Regions from separate parts of the Micromonospora sp. CNZ309 genome, predicted to be linked through region 1. Evidence: predicted binding sites of a transcription regulator. Region 1 holds the regulator's gene; each other region holds the start of a gene.
What was found. Region 1 encodes HrcA, which represses chaperone genes, less so after heat shock. Its sites were predicted from a motif close to GGTTNGCACNCTCNNNNNGAGNGTGCNAACC; they were not measured.
Positions count from the first base shown of each region.

Region 2: groL (chaperonin GroEL) is a predicted target of HrcA. The motif match lies at 4,432-4,462, and genes of this name have one in related genera.
Region 3: groES (co-chaperone GroES) is a predicted target of HrcA. The motif match lies at 4,512-4,542, and genes of this name have one in related genera.

Region 1 is NZ_PJNG01000001.1:3,620,676-3,626,285, reverse strand. Features, by position in the region: gene CLT72_RS14805 (hypothetical protein) at 1-788, opposite strand, end outside; gene CLT72_RS14800 (enoyl-CoA hydratase-related protein) at 968-1,777, opposite strand; gene hemW (radical SAM family heme chaperone HemW) at 1,798-3,021, shown strand; gene CLT72_RS14790 (DUF4870 domain-containing protein) at 3,062-3,781, opposite strand; gene hrcA (heat-inducible transcriptional repressor HrcA) at 4,028-5,050, shown strand; gene dnaJ (molecular chaperone DnaJ) at 5,124-5,610, shown strand, end outside.
Region 2 is NZ_PJNG01000001.1:4,542,960-4,548,569, forward strand. Features, by position in the region: gene CLT72_RS19045 (dienelactone hydrolase family protein) at 1-523, opposite strand, end outside; gene CLT72_RS19050 (winged helix-turn-helix domain-containing protein) at 587-1,207, shown strand; gene CLT72_RS19055 (GNAT family N-acetyltransferase) at 1,337-2,266, shown strand; gene CLT72_RS19060 (hypothetical protein) at 2,358-2,555, shown strand; gene groL (chaperonin GroEL) at 2,613-4,235, opposite strand; gene CLT72_RS19070 (hypothetical protein) at 4,510-5,583, opposite strand.
Region 3 is NZ_PJNG01000001.1:4,217,323-4,222,932, forward strand. Features, by position in the region: gene CLT72_RS17455 (WhiB family transcriptional regulator) at 74-457, shown strand; partial or broken gene CLT72_RS32865 (molybdopterin-dependent oxidoreductase) at 562-1,629, opposite strand; partial or broken gene CLT72_RS32870 (molybdopterin-binding oxidoreductase) at 1,758-2,235, opposite strand; gene groL (chaperonin GroEL) at 2,348-3,994, opposite strand; gene groES (co-chaperone GroES) at 4,065-4,379, opposite strand; partial or broken gene CLT72_RS17475 (THUMP-like domain-containing protein) at 4,628-5,610, shown strand, end outside.

The DNA of each region.
Region 1 (5,610 bases):
GCGCGGGCCGTCCACTCCAGGTCGCCGAAGCGCACCCGCTTCACGCCGTGGTCCTGGGCGTGGGAGACCAGCCAGTGCGCGTACCGCCAGCCCCGACGCTCGTCGGCGGCGGGGACCGTCAGGCCCGTCAGGCTCGCCGCGGTGCTGGCGCCGGCCAGGCCCCAGTCCAGCGCCAGGCCGCGGGTCAGCGCGATCGCGGCGGCCTCGCCGCGCATCGCCGGGTCGCGGCCCACCGTGCAGGCGACGGCGCCGGTGGCGTGCCCGACGAGGGCCCGGGTCAGCACCTCGGACTCGTCCGCCCACTTCTGGTACGCCTCGGGGAAGGCCGAGCGCTGCACCTTCTGCGCCGCGTCGGTGACCCGCATCCGCTCCCAGCCGCGCACCTTCTTGAGCCCGGCGTAGAACTTGCCGGCCGCGTAACGGGGGTCGCGGATCTGCTCCGGGGTCCCCCAACCCTGGCTCGGGCGCTGCTGGAACAGCCCGACCGAGTCGCGGTCGCCGCCGGCGAGGTTGCGCAGGCCGGACTCCTGGTAGGCGGTGGCCAGCGCGACGACGACGGCCCGCTCGGGCATCTTGCGCTGGATGCCGATGGCCGCGATCGTCGCCGCGTTGGCCATCTGGTCGGCGTCCAGGTTCACCCGGCCGTCCGCCTGCACCGTGCACGTCCGGCTGGCCAGGGGGAGGCGCAACTGCCCACCCATCTGCCGGACGACGACCCAGATCCCGACCACGGCGAGGACGACGAGGACGACGCCGCCCGCCACGACTGCGCGAGTACGCACCCACACCCCCTGATCGACAGTCCGACAAGCGTACGTCCCCCGTGGCGCCTTGCGGGTCGTCCGACCGGTTCCGCCCGACCGGCCGGCCTGGCACCGGCCACCGGGCGGCCCGGGAGTCCGGACGTTCCCGTTTCCCGCGCGGCCTCACCCCGCGCGTCGCCGGCCCCGCCAGCGCGGGCCGCGCCCTACCGCCCCTCACCCGGCGTGGTGTCGCCGTCGGTCGGCACCCAGCGCGCCGGCCGCTTCTCCCGGAACGCCAGGACGCCCTCGCGTCCCTCCTCCGACAGGAAGTAGCCGGTCGACAGGGTGGACAGCCCGGCGATCTCCGCCCGCAGGTCCGTGGCGGGCGGGCGGCGCAGCAACTGCTTCGCCCCGGCCAGCGCGCCCGGTGCCCCCCGCACCAGAGAGTCGCAGTACCCCGCAACCGCCGCGTCCAGCCCGTCCGCCGGCACGGCGGCGGTGACCAGGCCGATCTCGGCGGCCCGCCGGCCGTCGAAGGTGTCGCCGGTCAGGTAGAGCTCGGCCGCCGCGCGGGGGTGCAGCCGGGGCAGCACGGTCGCGGAGATGACCGCCGGCACCACGCCGATCCGCACCTCGGTGAAGGCGAACGTCGCCTCCCGCGCGCAGACCGCCAGGTCGGCCGCCGCGATCAGCCCCAGGCCGCCGGCCCGGGCCGGGCCGGCCACCTTCGCCACCACCGGTTTCGGGCACTCCCAGACCGCCGCGAGCACGTCGCCGAGCATCCCGGCCGGCACGGTCCCGCTGGCGTACGCGGCGGCGGTCTCCTTCAGGTCGGCGCCGGAGCAGAAGACCGGGCCCGTGTGGTCCAGCACGACCACGCGTACGGCGTCGTCGGCGACCGCCTCGGCGAGCCCGGCCAGCAGCTGGGTCATCAGCGGTGTGGAGAGCGCGTTGCGGTTGTGCGGGCTGTCCAGGGTGAGCGTGGTCACCCCACGGGCCGTGGCGGCCCGTACGAACACGTCGGGAGAGGTCATGGAAGGGCACACTAGTGGCCATGCCCGGCGTCCTTCCAGAAGGCGAAACCGTCCCCGTCGACGGGTCGCTGCCCGCCACCGCCACCCGTGCCGTCGGCGCGCGCGGCTTCGGCGTGTACGTGCACGTGCCGTTCTGCGCCAGCCGCTGCGGCTACTGCGACTTCAACACGTACACCGCCGCCGAACTGGGCGGCGGGGCCAGCCGGGAGGAGTACGCCGACACCGTGCTGGCCGAGCTGGCGCTGGCCCGCCGGGTGCTGGGCGACGCCCCGCCGCCCCGGGTCGACACCGTGTTCGTCGGCGGTGGCACCCCGACCCTGCTCCCCGCCGACGACCTGGCCCGGATCCTCGACGGCATCGACCGCACCTGGGGGCTCGCGCCCGGCGCCGAGGTGACCACCGAGGCCAACCCGGAGTCGGTCACGCCCGAGTCGCTGAAGGCGCTGCGGGCCGCCGGCTACACCCGGATCTCGCTGGGCATGCAGTCCGCCGCGCCGGGGGTGCTGGCGATCCTGGACCGCACGCACAGCGCCGGCCGGGCCGTCGCCGCCGCCCGCGAGGCCCGCGACGCCGGGTTCGACCACGTCAACCTGGACCTGATCTACGGCACGCCGGGGGAGAGCGAGGCCGACTTCGCCGCCTCCCTCGACCAGGTCGTCGCCGCCGGGGTGGACCACGTCAGCGCGTACGCCCTGATCGTGGAGGACGGCACCCGGCTGGCCACGCGGATGCGGCGCGGCGAGCTGCCGTACCCCTCCGACGACGTCGCCGCGGACCGCTACCTCGCCGCGGAGGCCGCCCTCGGCGCGGCCGGTCTCTCCTGGTACGAGGTGTCGAACTGGGCCCGCGACGAGGCGGCCCGGTGCCGGCACAACCTGCTCTACTGGACCGGCGCCGACTGGTGGGGTCTCGGCCCGGGCGCGCACAGCCACGTCGGCGGCGTGCGCTGGTGGAACGTCAAGCACCCCACGACGTACGCGAAGCGGCTGGCGGCGGGCGGCTCGCCCGGCCTGGCCCGCGAGGTGCTCACCGCCGACGAGGCGCACATGGAGGACGTCATGCTCCGGCTGCGCCTCGCTTCCGGGCTGCCGCTGGACGCCCTGGACGAGGCCGGCCGGGCCGGTGCCGCGCGGGCCCTCGGCGCCGGGCTGCTGGCCGCCGACGAGCACGCGGCCGGTCGGGCCGTGCTGACCCTGCGCGGCCGGCTGCTCGCCGACGCGGTCGTGCGTGACCTGCTGCCCTGAACCGCGTGCCGGGGCCGGCCGGGGGAGCGGCCGACCCGGGTCACCTGGTGAAGGCGTAGGTCATCGGGTAGCGGTAGAGCACGCCCTCGTTGGCCTTGAGCCCGCCGACGATGCCGAAGATCAGCGGCACCAGCCAGACGAGCATCGGAACGAAGAACAGCACCCCGCAGGTGATCAGCGTGACCACCCAGCTCAGCACCCCGACGATCGTCCAGGTGAGCTGGAAGTTCAGCGCCGCGACGGCGTGCGCCCGGGCGGTCGGGGACTGCTGCCCCCGGACCATCAGCGCGATCAGCGGCGCCAACCAGCCGAGCAGGCCGCCGCCGACGATCACGCCGGCCGCGCCGCCGAAGTGGGCGATGAGGGCCCAGTTCTTGTCGTCGTTGCTGGCGTAGCCGCCCGTCGGCGCACCGTAGCCACCCCCACCGGGATACCCGGCCCCGGGCGGCGGGAAGCCACCGGGCGGCGGATAGCCGGCCCCGGGCGGCGGCTGACCACCGGGCGGGGGAAGGTCGCCGGGCAGCGGATGGTCGCCGGGCAGCGGATGGTCGCCGGGCGGGGGGTAGCCGCCCGACGGCGGCTGGTCACCGGTGGGCGGCGGATAGCCACCGGGCGGGGGATAGCTGCCCGGGCCCGGTGCCCCGGACAGTGGAGCGGTGGATTCGTCGGAGCCGGCGGGGCCGGGGACCCCGGACGGAGCGGTCGGGTCCGGCGGGAAGCCGGGGTCCCCCGCTCCGGGAGGGCGAGGCGGTTCGGTCATGGAGGTCACGGTAGGTGCAGCCGGCAAGGCGGCACCAGCGTGACACCGGTCGGGATGTCCGAATGGCCGGTCCCGGGCACCCGCGGGCGGGCCGGCACGGTCGGCGATCGGACCGATCGCCCCAGGTCGATCATCGCGTCGGGGGGCCCACCGACGTAGACTGGCACTCGCTACAGTCGAGTGCCAGCAACCAGCCCGCCCGGCCCCGCGTGTGCCGGTGCCGACGTGCGACAGGAGGTGGGGAGGATGGGTCTCGACGACCGCAAGCTCGCCGTGCTGCGCGCGATCGTCGAGGACTACGTCGCCACGCAGGAGCCCGTGGGCAGCAAGGCGCTGGTCGAACGACACCAGCTGGGGGTCTCGCCGGCGACCGTCCGCAACGACATGGCCGTGCTGGAGGAGGAGGGCTACATCCGCCAGCCGCACACCAGCGCCGGCCGGGTGCCCACCGACCGGGGCTACCGGCTCTTCGTGGACCGGCTGTCCCGGGTCAAGCCACTCAGCCCGGCCGAGCGCCGGGCCATCGAGCGCTTCCTGGTCGGCGCCGTCGACCTCGACGACGTGGTGCACCGCACCGTCCGGCTGCTGGCGCAACTGACCCGGCAGGTCGCCGTCGTGCAGTACCCGAGCCTGGCCCGTTCCTCGGTGCGCCACCTGGAGCTGGTGCCGATCTCCACCACCCGGCTGATGCTCGTCATGATCGCCGACACCGGCCGGGTCGAGCAGCGGCTGGTCGAGCTGCCCGCCCCGATCCCCGCCGACGACGTCACCGACCTGCGCCGGCTGGTCAACGAGAAGCTGGTCGGCACCCGGCTGTCGGAGACCCCGCCGCTGGTGCAGGCCCTGGTCGAGGAGTCGGTGCCGCACCTGCGCCCGGCCATGACCACCCTCTCCACCGTGCTGCTGGAGACGCTGATCGAGCGGCACGAGGAGCGGATCGCGCTGGCCGGCACGGCCAACCTCACCCGGGGTGGCCTGCTCGACTTCCAGGGCTCCCTGCGCCCCATCCTGGAGGCGCTGGAGGAGGAGGTCGTCATGCTCAAGCTCATCGGCGAGGCCGAGCCGAGCACGACGCGGGTGCTGATCGGCGACGAGAACGAGATCGACAACCTGCGCGCCGCCTCGGTGGTCAGCACCGGCTACGGGCCGGGCACGACCAGCGTCGGCGGCCTCGGTGTGCTCGGGCCGACGCGGATGGACTACCCCGGCACCATCGCCACGGTGCGGGCCGTGGCACGCTACGTGGGCGAGCTGCTGGCCCAGAACTGACCAGTCAGGGCCGACGGCCGGCTCCCGCCGCCGACCGGCGCAACGCGAGACGAACATGAGGACACGGAACGCAGTGGCCAGGGACTACTACGGCATTCTCGGGGTGAGCCGGGAAGCCTCCGACGACGAGATCAAGCGCGCCTACCGCAAGCTGGCGCGGCAGTTCCACCCGGACGTGAATCCGGATCCGGAGGCCCAGGAGAAGTTCAAGGACATCAACGCCGCGTACGAGGTCCTCTCGGACGACCGGAAACGGCAGATCGTCGACCTGGGCGGCGACCCGCTCGCCCCCGGGGGCGGGGGTGCGGGGGGCCCGGGTGGCCCCGGCGGCGCCGGGCCGTTCGTCGGCTTCCAGGACATCATGGACGCGTTCTTCGGCGGCGCGGCCGGCGGCTCGCGGGGTCCCCGACCCCGGACCCGGCCCGGCGCCGACGCGATCCTGCGCCTGGAGCTGGATCTGCACGAGACCGCGTTCGGCGTCGAGGCGCCGATCACCGTCGACACCGCCGTGCTCTGCACCACGTGCTCCGGCGCCGGCACGGCGGCCGGCACCCACCTGG
Region 2 (5,610 bases), 920 kb from region 1:
ACGGCAGCGTGCTGTCGGTGAACAGGTGCTGGTCGCCCGGGTAGACGAACAGCTCGCCGAGGTCGGGCCCGGCGATGCCGACCAGCTCGCGGGCGGCTTCGATGTCGCCTTCCAGGGCGAAGAACGGGTCGGCGTCCATGCCGTGGATCTGCACCGGGACCCCGGCTGGCCAGGGGCCGACGGCCCATTCGCCGGTGACGGGCAGGCAGGACTCGTAGAGCAGCGCGCCACGGACGCCGGGCCGGGTCTGGGCGAGCCGCTGGGCGGTGGCGGCCCCCCAGGAGAAGCCCCCGTAGACCAGGCCGTCGGGCAGCTCGGCCACGGCCCGGTCGGCGCGCTCGCGGAGCACCTCGCTCCCGATGCGTTTCGTGAGCGCGAAGCCCTCGTCGAGGGTCGCCGGGCGTTCACCGTCGAACAGGTCGGGGGTGTGCACGGTGTGCCCGCCCGACCGCAACTGGTCGGCGAGCCCGCGCAGCCCGTCGGTGACTCCAAGCAGATGGTGGAACAGGACCACGTCGGCCATCTCTACACTCCTGTCAACAGACGACAACGATCGAATGATCCATGATTCTAGAACGGTCGAGAAATGTCGAGCAATGAGCGGATCCCGGACTACGACCTCGACGAGATGCTCGTGGTCACCGCGCCCGCGCAGCTTCGCGCGCTGGCCGATCCCCTGCGCGCCACCCTCCTGGAGCTGCTCCTGGAGCGGGCCGCCACGGTGACCGAGCTGGCCCGGGCGGTCGACCGGCCGAAGAGCAGCGTCGCCTACCACGTGACCGCGCTCGTCGACGCCGGCCTGCTCAAGGTGGTGCGGACCCGGCGGGTGCGGGCGATCGACGAGCGGTACTACGGCCGGGTCGCCCGCACGCTCTACATCGGCGCGCTCACCCGCCCCGAGGACAGACAGGTCGCGACCGCCGTCAACGGGCTCGCGGAGGCCGTCGCCGAATCCGCCGCGGCCCACGCCGCCGACGAACTGCGGTGCACCCTCGTCCACGCCCGCATCCCGATCGAGGAGGTACGCGCGTTCTGGGCCGAGGTGCAGGCGCTGACCCGTCGCTTCGCCCAGATCCCCCGGGCCGGCGACCAGGTGTACGGGTTCGTCGCCGGCCTCTACCCCACCGACGCGCCGACCCTTCCCGAGCCGGAGCCGAAGCCGAAGCCGGAGCCGGAGCCGGAGCCGAAAGCCGAGCCGGCCGGCTGAGGCGACCCGGGTCGGTCGCGGCACGCCACGGCGGACCGCCGGCCGGGCGGCGCCAACGGGGACTCTTCCCAGGCGGCCGACAGGGGCTCTTCTTAACAGCAGCGCTCCGGTGGCCTAGGGTCGGCGTCCATGGACCTGAAGATCGTCGAGCTGGGGCCCGACCGGCTGCCCGCCGTGGTGGAGCTCTGCGGGCGGGCACTGGACCTGCCGGAGGACGCGGCCGAGGCGCCGGCCGTCGTGGACACCCTCTGGGCGCGGGCCGCCGCCCACCGCCCGGTGTTCGCGTGGGGCGCGCACCGGGAGGGGCGCCTCGTCGGCGTGCTCGTCGGTTCCCTCGCCGCCGGCGACGGCGAGGCCCGCGGTCACGTCGACCTGGTCGCGGTGGCACCGCAGGAGCGGCGGAAGGGTGTCGGGAGGGCCATGCTGGCGGTCGCCGAGGCGCGCTTCGCCGAGCTCGGCGCGGTGGAGGTGCTGCTCGCCGGCAACCCGCCGCACTACGCCTGGCCCGGCATCGACGTGCGTTACACCCCGGCGATCTGCGCCGCGCTGGCGCTCGGCTACCGGCAGGACCGCACGGCGTGGAACATGACCGCCGATCTGTCGTACGACGGCTCGCCCGCGCTGCGCCCGACGGAGCCGGCGGAGGCGCGGCTGGCCGGGCAGGGCGTCACGGTCCGCCGCGCCGGGGCGGGCGACCTGCCGGCGCTGGCGGAGTTCGCCCGCGCCACCTTCGGCGGGGCCTGGGACGCCGAACTGGCCGGCTCGGTGGGCCGGGAGGGGGCGGGCTGCCACCTGGCCGAGCGCGACGGCGAGGTGCTCGGCTTCGCCGCGTACGGGTCGTCGCGGCCGAGCTGGTTCGGCCCGATGGGCACCGCCCCGGCGGCCGAGGGCTCGGGGATCGGCGGGGTGCTGCTGCGCCGCTGCCTGCGCGACCAGCGGGCGGCGGGCGTTTCGGCGGCGCAGATCGGCTGGGTCGGGCCGGTCCCGTTCTACTCGGGCAGCGCGGGTGCCCGGATCGAGCGCGTCTTCTTCCTGTACTGCAGGTCACTGCGGGGCTGACAACGGGGCGAACGGGATATAGATCCCCATAACGCCATTTGCCCGCATTGGTGATCGTCGCGCCCTACCGTTTCCGGTAGAGGAGGCAGCCATGACCACGGACGACGAACGCCCCGGCCCGTTGCCGTTCGACCGGCTCGACTACGGCGACGCCGAGCAGCAGGCGGAGATGGCCGGCGTCGACGAGCCGGCCGACGATCCGGTGACGCTGGTCGACGAGCCGGTGCAGATTCCGCAGCCGTACGACCGGGCGCAGAAGAGGCGCAACCAACGGCCACTGCCGACGTGACAGCGGAAGGGGCGGACCGCTGACGCGGCCCGCCCCTTCCGGCGTACGGAGCTGGACTCAGAAGTCCATGTCCCCGCCACCCGGACCAGCCGGGGCGGCCGGGGTCTTCTCCGGCTTGTCCGCCACGACGGCCTCGGTGGTGAGGAAGAGCGCCGCGATCGACGCGGCGTTCTGCAGCGCCGAGCGGGTCACCTTGGCCGGGTCGATGATGCCCGCGGCCAGCAGGTCGACGTACTCGCCGTTGGCGGCGTTGAGGCCGTGACCCGGGTTGAGGTTGCGGACGTGCTCGACGACCACGCCACCCTCGAGACCGGCGTTGACGGCGATCTGCCGCAGCGGGGCGTCCAGCGCGATCTTGACGATCTGCGCGCCGGTCGCCTCGTCGCCGACCAGGTCCAGCTTGTCGAAGGCGGTCTTGCCGGCCTGCACCAGCGCGACGCCACCACCCGGGACGATGCCCTCCTCGACGGCGGCCTTCGCGTTGCGGACGGCGTCCTCGATGCGGTGCTTGCGCTCCTTCAGCTCGACCTCGGTGGCCGCGCCGACCTTGATCACCGCGACGCCGCCGGCCAGCTTGGCCAGCCGCTCCTGCAGCTTCTCGCGGTCGTAGTCGGAGTCGCTCCGGTCGATCTCGGCCCGGATCTGGTTGACCCGGCCCTGGATCTGCTCGGCGTCGCCGGCACCGTCGACGATGGTGGTCTCGTCCTTGGTCACCACGACCTTGCGGGCGCGGCCCAGCATGTCGAGGCCGACGGCGTCCAGCTTGAGGCCGACCTCCTCGCTGATGACCTGGCCACCGGTGAGGATGGCGATGTCGGCCAGCATGGCCTTGCGGCGGTCACCGAAGCCCGGCGCCTTGACGGCGACCGACTTGAAGGTGCCCCGGACCTTGTTGACGACCAGGGTCGCCAGGGCCTCGCCCTCGATGTCCTCGGCGATGATCAGCAGCGGCTTGCCCGACTGCATGACCTTCTCGAGGATCGGGAGCAGGTCCTTCACCGACGAGATCTTGCTGTTGACGATCAGGAGGTAGGGGTCGTCGAAGACGGCCTCCATGCGCTCCGGGTCGGTCATGAAGTAGGCCGAGATGTAGCCCTTGTCGAAGCGCATGCCCTCGGTGAGCTCCAGCTCCAGCCCGAAGGTGTTGCTCTCCTCGACGGTGATGACGCCTTCCTTGCCCACCTTGTCCATCGCCTCGGCGATGATCTCGCCGACGCTGGTGTCACCGGCGGAGATGGAGGCGGTGGAGGCGATCTGCTCCTTGGTCTCGACGTCCTTGGCGAGCTTGAGCAGCTCCTCCGAGACGCTGGCCACGGCGGCCTCGATGCCCCGCTTCAGGGCGATCGGGTTGGCACCGGCGGCCACGTTGCGCAGGCCCTCGCGGACCAGGGCCTGGGCCAGGACGGTCGCCGTCGTCGTGCCGTCACCGGCGACGTCGTCGGTCTTCTTCGCGACCTCCTTGACCAGCTCGGCGCCGATCTTCTCGTAGGGGTCCTCGAGCTCGATCTCCTTGGCGATGCTCACACCATCGTTGGTGATGGTGGGGGCACCCCACTTCTTCTCGAGCACGACGTTGCGGCCCTTGGGGCCGAGCGTCACCTTCACGGCGTCGGCGAGCTGGTTCATGCCCCGCTCGAGGCCGCGGCGAGCCTCTTCGTCGAACGCGATCATCTTGGCCATACGGCGTTGTCCTCCTGGACACTCACGGGCCACCCGGAGTGTGTGTCCCGGATGGGCCGCCTGGTGTACGCACCTTGGGACGTCGCCACCTGGCGACGACGACGTCTCCTCGGCCGGGCCGGATAGCCCGCGACGACCGGCCATGTGCCGCAGCCGCGTCTGGACGCCGCTACGACCGTGGCCCTACCGCCCCGACCATTGGCACTCACGGTATGCGAGTGCCAATGACTTGTTTAGCACTCTCCCCTGCCGAGTGCAAGCACGATGGGCCCGGTCAGCCGAGTTCGCCGGCCAGCCGCGCGCTGTCCACCGGCCCCTCGTGGGCGCGTTGCTCGGCGTACGTGACGACCAGTCCGACCAGCTGGGCGAGGTGGGCCGGCAGGGCCAGCAGCGCGCCCACCACCGCAACCACGATCACGCCGACCGCCGTGCCGGGCGAGTCCATCGGGGTGGTGCCGAACGGCAGCGCGCCGATGCCCTCCACCATGCCCGCGGCGCCGCCGCCGACGATCACCGCCGCCGCCACCAGCGCCACCCGGCCGAGCAGCAGGCCGAGCCGGTCGTGGAACATCCGGAAGGACCGGCCGATCGGGTGCTGCCGCTCGAACAGGTAGACCGGGCCGGCCATGCTCAGCGCGAAGGCGAAGTAGATGCCGGGGATGAAGCAGAGGCAGAGGCCGAGGCCGATGATCACGCTCATCAGCAGGGTCCAGGCCCAGAGGCCCAGGGCCCGGCGCACCCCGTACGACAGGGCGGCGCCCAAGCTGACCGGCTGACCGGCCGCCTGCCGGGTGACCACCCAGGTGCCGGCCGCCCAGCCCAGGCTCTGCACGAAACCGAAGACGAGGGCGCTGCCGAGCACCACGGACAGCATGACGCCCAGGTCGGTCACGAAGGTGTCGGGCAGGGCGGCGGGATCGTCGCCCATCGACTGCTCCCACTTGGCGGTCGGGTCGAAGACCAACGAGAGCACCGACACCACGAGGGCCGGCAGCACCTGGGTGAGCAGCAGGATCGGCAGCAGCAGCAGCCACCCCCGGCGCACCGCGCCGACGCACCGGTTGAACCAGCCGTTGACGCCCGCGCCGGGCGGGGTGACGAGCAGGTCGGCCGGGTCGAGGCCGTGCCCCGGCGGGTACCACCCGTGGCCCGGCTGCCCGGGGTAGGCGACCGGGGCGCCCGGATACCACGGCTGCCCGCCGTACGGGCCCGAGCCGACCGGGTACCCGCCGGTGGGCGGGAAGACCCAGCCCTGCGGCGGCGGACCGGCCGGCGCGCCGCCCGGGGGCGGCGCGGAGGGGTCGGGGTCTCCCGGGGGCGGCGCGGCCTGGGGCGGCTGGTCGGACATGAACCCTCCTCAGCGATGGCTGGAACG
Region 3 (5,610 bases), 600 kb from region 1:
CGCCTGCGCGGACCGTCGCCCGGACGCCGATTCACCAGGATCTGCGCGGTGCCGCGCGGGAGGAGGGGTGCTGATGTCGAACGTACGCAGACTGCCCGGACCCATCGTCGACCTCTGGGACTGGCAGCGGCTCGGTGCCTGCCGGGGCCGGGACAGCGCGCAGTTCTTCCACCCGGACGGCGAGCGCGGTTCGTCCCGCCTGCGCCGGGAGTCCGGTGCCAAGGCCGTCTGCCGCGCCTGCCCCGTACGGGCCGAGTGCGCCGCCCACGCCCTCGCCGTCCGCGAGCCGTACGGCGTGTGGGGCGGGTTCAGCGAGTCGGAGCGGCTGCGTCTGCTCGCCGTCGGCTGGGAGGACCTGGCCGACCGCCGGCAGAGCAGGGTGGACGTGGCCCGGCTGGAGGCCCGACTGGGCCAGCCGCACCGGTCGACCGTCCCCGCCCAGCGCAAGATCGCCTGAGCCGCCAGCCTGCGAAGACCACACCGACGCCGCGTCCCTACCCGGGGCGCGGCGTCGCGGCGTTCCCGGCCGGGCCGGCACCGCCCCGTCAGGCCTCCGGGCGCTCAGCGCACCGTGACGGTGACGGTGTGCCAGCCGGTGGCGCCGTCCGGGGCGACCGCCTGCCGCCGCCCGGTCTGCGTCTCGCCGGTGACGTCGGCCGCCCGGACGGTGAGGGTGTGCTCCCCCGGCGTGGCGTCCCACCGCCACGACCACTGGACCCAGGTGTCCACGGAGACCACGGGCGCCAGCTCCGCCTCGCGCCACGGCCCGTCGTCGACGCGTACCTCGACGCGGCTGATGCCGCGGTGCTGCGCCCAGGCCACCCCGGCCACGGTGACGGCACCGGCGGTGAGCCGGTTGCGCGGGCGGGGCGTGTCGATGCGCGACTGGGTCTTCACGGGTCCCTGCGCCGACCAGCCGCGCGGCACCCAGTACGCGTCGAAATCCGCGAAGCTGGTCAGCTCCAGCTCGGTGATCCACTTGCAGGCCGACACGTACCCGTACAGGCCGGGCACCACCATCCGCGCCGGGAAGCCGTGCTCCACCGGCAGTGGCTCGCCGTTCATCCCCACCGCCAGCAGCGCGTCGCGCCCGTCCCGGAGCACGGCGGTCGGCGTGCCGCAGGTCCAGCCGTCCACCGAGCGGCCGACGACCTGGTCGGCGCCCTCCTGCGGCTCCGCCTCGTCGAGCAGTTCCCGGATCGGCACGCCCAGCCAGCGCGCGTTGCCCACGAGGTCCCCACCCACCTCGTTGGAGACGCAGGCGAGGGTGACGTACCGCTCGACCATCGGGCGGGCGAGCAGGTCGGCGAAGCTCAGCTCGATCTCGTTGCGTACCCGGCCGTGGATGCGCAGCCGCCACGTCTGCGGGTCCACCTGCGGCACCACCAGCGCGGTGTCGATCCGGTAGAAGCCGAGGTTCGGCGTGACGTAGGGCGCGAGCTGGGTCAGCGACAGGTCCGCCCCCGCCGGCACCGCCGGGGCGGGTACCACCGGGGCGGGCAGCACGACGGCCTCCCGGGCCGCCGACACGCCCCGCCGGCCGGCGAGCCAGCGACCGCCCAGCCCGGCCACCCCGGCCGCGCCGACCAGCACCCCGGCCCCGGTCAGGAACCGCCGCCGCGACGCCGGGTCGCCGGGCTCCGACGGCGGCGGGGGCGCCCCGGCGGCGGTCGGCGGCGGTGCCCCGACGGACGGGCTCGTGGGCGGCGCGGCCGAGGTGGCCGGGCTCGTGGACGAGGCGGTGGACGGCGGCGGGTCCTCGGCGGCCGGCGGCGTCGGCGGGGACCAGGGCCACGGGTCGAGTTCGAGCGGGCCGGCGACGAAGGCCCAGAGCACCGCCGCGCCGAGCCCCGCGCCGAGCAGCGAGGGCAGCGCGTCGGCGGGCCCGGCGCCCGCCCGGGTCACGGCGGCGGCCACACCGAGGGCCGCGAAGGCGGCGATGCCGGCGAGGCCGATCGCCAGCCGGCGCCGGGACAGCACGCCGAGCAGCGCGGCGGAGGCGGCGAGCAGCAGGCCCGTCCCGACCAGCAGGGCGATCTTGTCGTACGTGCCGAAGAGGGCGATGCCGAGCTGCTTGAGCGGCTCGGGCACCGTGTCGACCACGAGCCCCCCGACGGCGACCAGTGGCGCCGAACGGGGGCCGGTCAGCACCGCCACCAGTTCGGCGCAGCCGATCGCCACCGCGGCGGCGGTGACCCCGGCCAGGGCGGCGTAGCCGCGCGTCGTGCTGCTCATCGGGCCAGTGTTTCCGATGCACCGGCCGGCCGGTAGTCGCGCCGGCGCCCGCAAGGGCGTCGGGGCGCACCGTCACGCGGACGGTGCGCCCCGACGAGGCGTACGGCGAGGGTCAGAAGCCCGGGCCGTGCTGGTGGCCGTGACCGTGGCTGTGGCCGTGCCCACCGGCGGCGGCCGGCTCGGCCTTCTCCGGCTTCTCCACCACGAGGCTCTCCGTGGTGAGCAGCAGGCCGGCGATCGACGCGGCGTTGGTGACCGCGTTGCGGGTCACCTTCACCGGGTCGAGGATGCCGGCCTTCGCCAGGTCGACGTACTCGCCGGTGGCGGCGTCGAGGCCGTGGCCCCACTCCTTGCCGGCGACCTTGTTCACGACGACGTAGCCGTCGTGGCCGGCGTTCTGGGCGATCCAGCGCAGCGGCTCGACAAGCGCCTTGCGCACGATCGAGACGCCGACCTTCTCGTCGCCGGTGAAGCCGAGGTCGTCGTCTAGCGCCGGCAGGATCTGCACCAGTGCGGCGCCGCCGCCCGGGACGGTGCCCTCCTCGACCGCGGCCTTGGTGGCGGCGATCGCGTCCTCGATGCGGTGCTTGCGCTCCTTCATCTCGACCTCGGTCGCGGCGCCGACCTTGATGACCGCGATGCCGCCGGAGAGCTTGGCCAGCCGCTCGGCGAGCTTCTCGCGGTCCCAGTCGGAGTCCGAGGCCTCGATCTCCTTGCGGATCTGCGCGACCCGGTCGGCGACCTCGCTGGACTTGCCGCCACCGTCGACGACCGTGGTGTTCTCCTTGTCGACCACGACGCGCCGGGCGGTGCCGAGCACCTCCAGGCCCACCTGGTCGAGCTTGTAGCCCAGCTCGGGCGCGACCAGCTCGGCGCCGGTGAGGATCGCCATGTCCTGGAGCATCGCCTTGCGCCGGTCACCGAAGCCGGGGGCCTTGACCGCGCAGACCTTGAGGGTCTTGCGGATCGAGTTGACCACCAGCGTCGACAGCGCCTGGCCGTCGACGTCCTCGGCGATGATCAGCAGCGGCTTGCTGTTCTGGAGGACCTTCTCCAGCAGCGGCAGCAGCTCCTCGATCGCCGAGATCTTCTGGGTCGTGATCAGGATGTACGGGTCCTCCAGGACCGACTCCTGCGACTCCATGTCGGTGACGAAGTTCGGCGAGATGAAGCCCTTGTCGAACTGGAGACCCTCGGTCACGTCCAGTTCGGTGTGCAGGGCGGAGCCCTCCTCGACGGTGATGACGCCGTCGCGGCCGACCTTCTCCATCGCCTCGGCGATCAGCTCGCCGATCGTGGCGTCCTGCGCGGAGATCGTCGCGACGTGCGCGATCGACTTCTTGTCGGCGACGTCGACCGCGCGGCCGAGCAGCGCCTCGGAGACCTTGGCGGCCGCCGCGTCGATGCCCCGCTTGAGGCCGGCCGGGTTGGCGCCGGCCGTGACGTTGCGCAGGCCCTCGCGGACCATCGCCTGGGCCAGCACGGTGGCGGTGGTGGTCCCGTCGCCGGCGACGTCGTTGGTCTTGGTCGCCACCTCCTTGACCAGCTGCGCACCGAGGTTCTCGTAGGGGTTGGTGAGCTCGATCTCCTTGGCGATGGTCACGCCGTCGTTGGTGATCGTGGGCACACCGAACTTCTTGTCCAGGACGACGTTGCGCCCGCGCGGGCCGAGGGTGACCTTGACCGCGTCAGCGAGGGCGTTGACACCGTGCTCGAGCAGGTGCCGGGCGTCGTCCGAGAAGCTCAGGATCTTCGCCATGAATGTCCCTTCGAAGCGACGTCGCCCCGGCCCGGCGAGCCGGACCGGGGCGACGACACTGATCGGTTGCTTACTTCTCGATGACCGCGAGGACGTCGCGGGCGGAGAGCACCAGGTACTCCTCGCCGGCGTACTTGACCTCGGTGCCGCCGTACTTCGAGTAAAGGACGGTGTCGCCGACCTTGACGTCGATCGGCACGCGGTTGCCCTTGTCGTCGATCCGGCCCGGGCCGACAGCGAGGACGGTGCCCTCCTGCGGCTTCTCCTTGGCGGTGTCGGGGATCACGATGCCCGACGCCGTGGTGGTCTCAGCCTCGTTCGCCTGGACCACGATCCGGTCCTCGAGCGGCTTGATCGCAACCTTGGTCGCGGTAGTCACGGGCATACCCTCCTGGGGTACTGGTTTCGTTACCGACCGGCAAGCCGGCCAGCGTCAATCTGCCACATGCCACCGGGCGGGGCCGTCGTCGCGGGTGCCGGTCCGCCTGGCGTTCAGCGCCCAGGCACGAGGCCCGGAAGCTGGCACCCTCGGGGTGAGAGTGCTAATCGCAGGCTATTCCTCGGCTGGCACTCCGTCAAGGAGAGTGCCAACCCGCCGCCCGGCGCGTCGGGTCCGACGACCACAATGACCGGGTGGATCTCGACCAGCTCGCCGCCCTGCGTACGCCCGAGGGGTCGGCCGCGCTCGACGCCGCCGCGCGGGTGGCCGGCGGCGACCCGCTGACCGCGGCGGCCGCGCTCCGCTCGACGGGGCTGCCGGCCAACCTGGCGTCGGCCGCCCTCACCCAGGCCGAACTGCGCCGCCGGGCGGTCGGCAAGTTCGGGCCGGCCGCGGCGCGCATGTTCCTCACCCGGCCCGGGCTGGAGCAGGCCACCCGGGGCGTCGTCGCGGCACGGCGGGCCGAGCGGCTGCGGGCCGCCGGGGTGCGCACCCTCGCCGACCTCGGCTGCGGCCTCGGCGCGGACGCGCTCGCCGCCGCCCGCGCCGGCATCCGGGTGTACGGCGTGGAGGCCGACCCGGTGACCGCCGCGATGGCCGCCGCGAACGCCGAGGCGGCCGGGCTGGCCGAACTGTTCACCGTGGAGTGCGGCGACGCCACCGCGTTCGACGTCGGCCGGGTCGACGGGGTGTTCTGCGACCCGGCGCGGCGCAGGGCGGGCACCGGACGGCGGATCTTCGACCCCAACGCCTACTCCCCGCCCTGGGACTTCGTGGTCGGGCTGGCCGAGCGGGTGCCGCACACGGTCGTGAAGGTGGCCCCCGGCATCGACCACGCGCTCGTCCCGGCGGGCGCGGAGGCCGAGTGGGTGAGCGTCGACGGCGACCTGGTCGAGGCGGCCCTGTGGTGCGGCGAGTTGGCGCGGGTTCCCCGCTGCGCCACCGTGTTGCGCGGCAGGGCAGGGCTTCCGGCCGGCACCCCCGGCGCGGCGGCGGAGGCCTCCGGTCGACCGACCGACCCCGGCGGCTGCCACCAGCTGACCGGCTCCGGCGCCGCCGAGGCCGCCGTCGGCCCGCCGCGCCGCTTCCTGTACGACCCGGACCCGGCGGTCGTCCGCGCGCACCTGGTCGCGGAGCTGGCGGACGTCCTGGGCGCGACGCTGGCCGACCCGAGCAT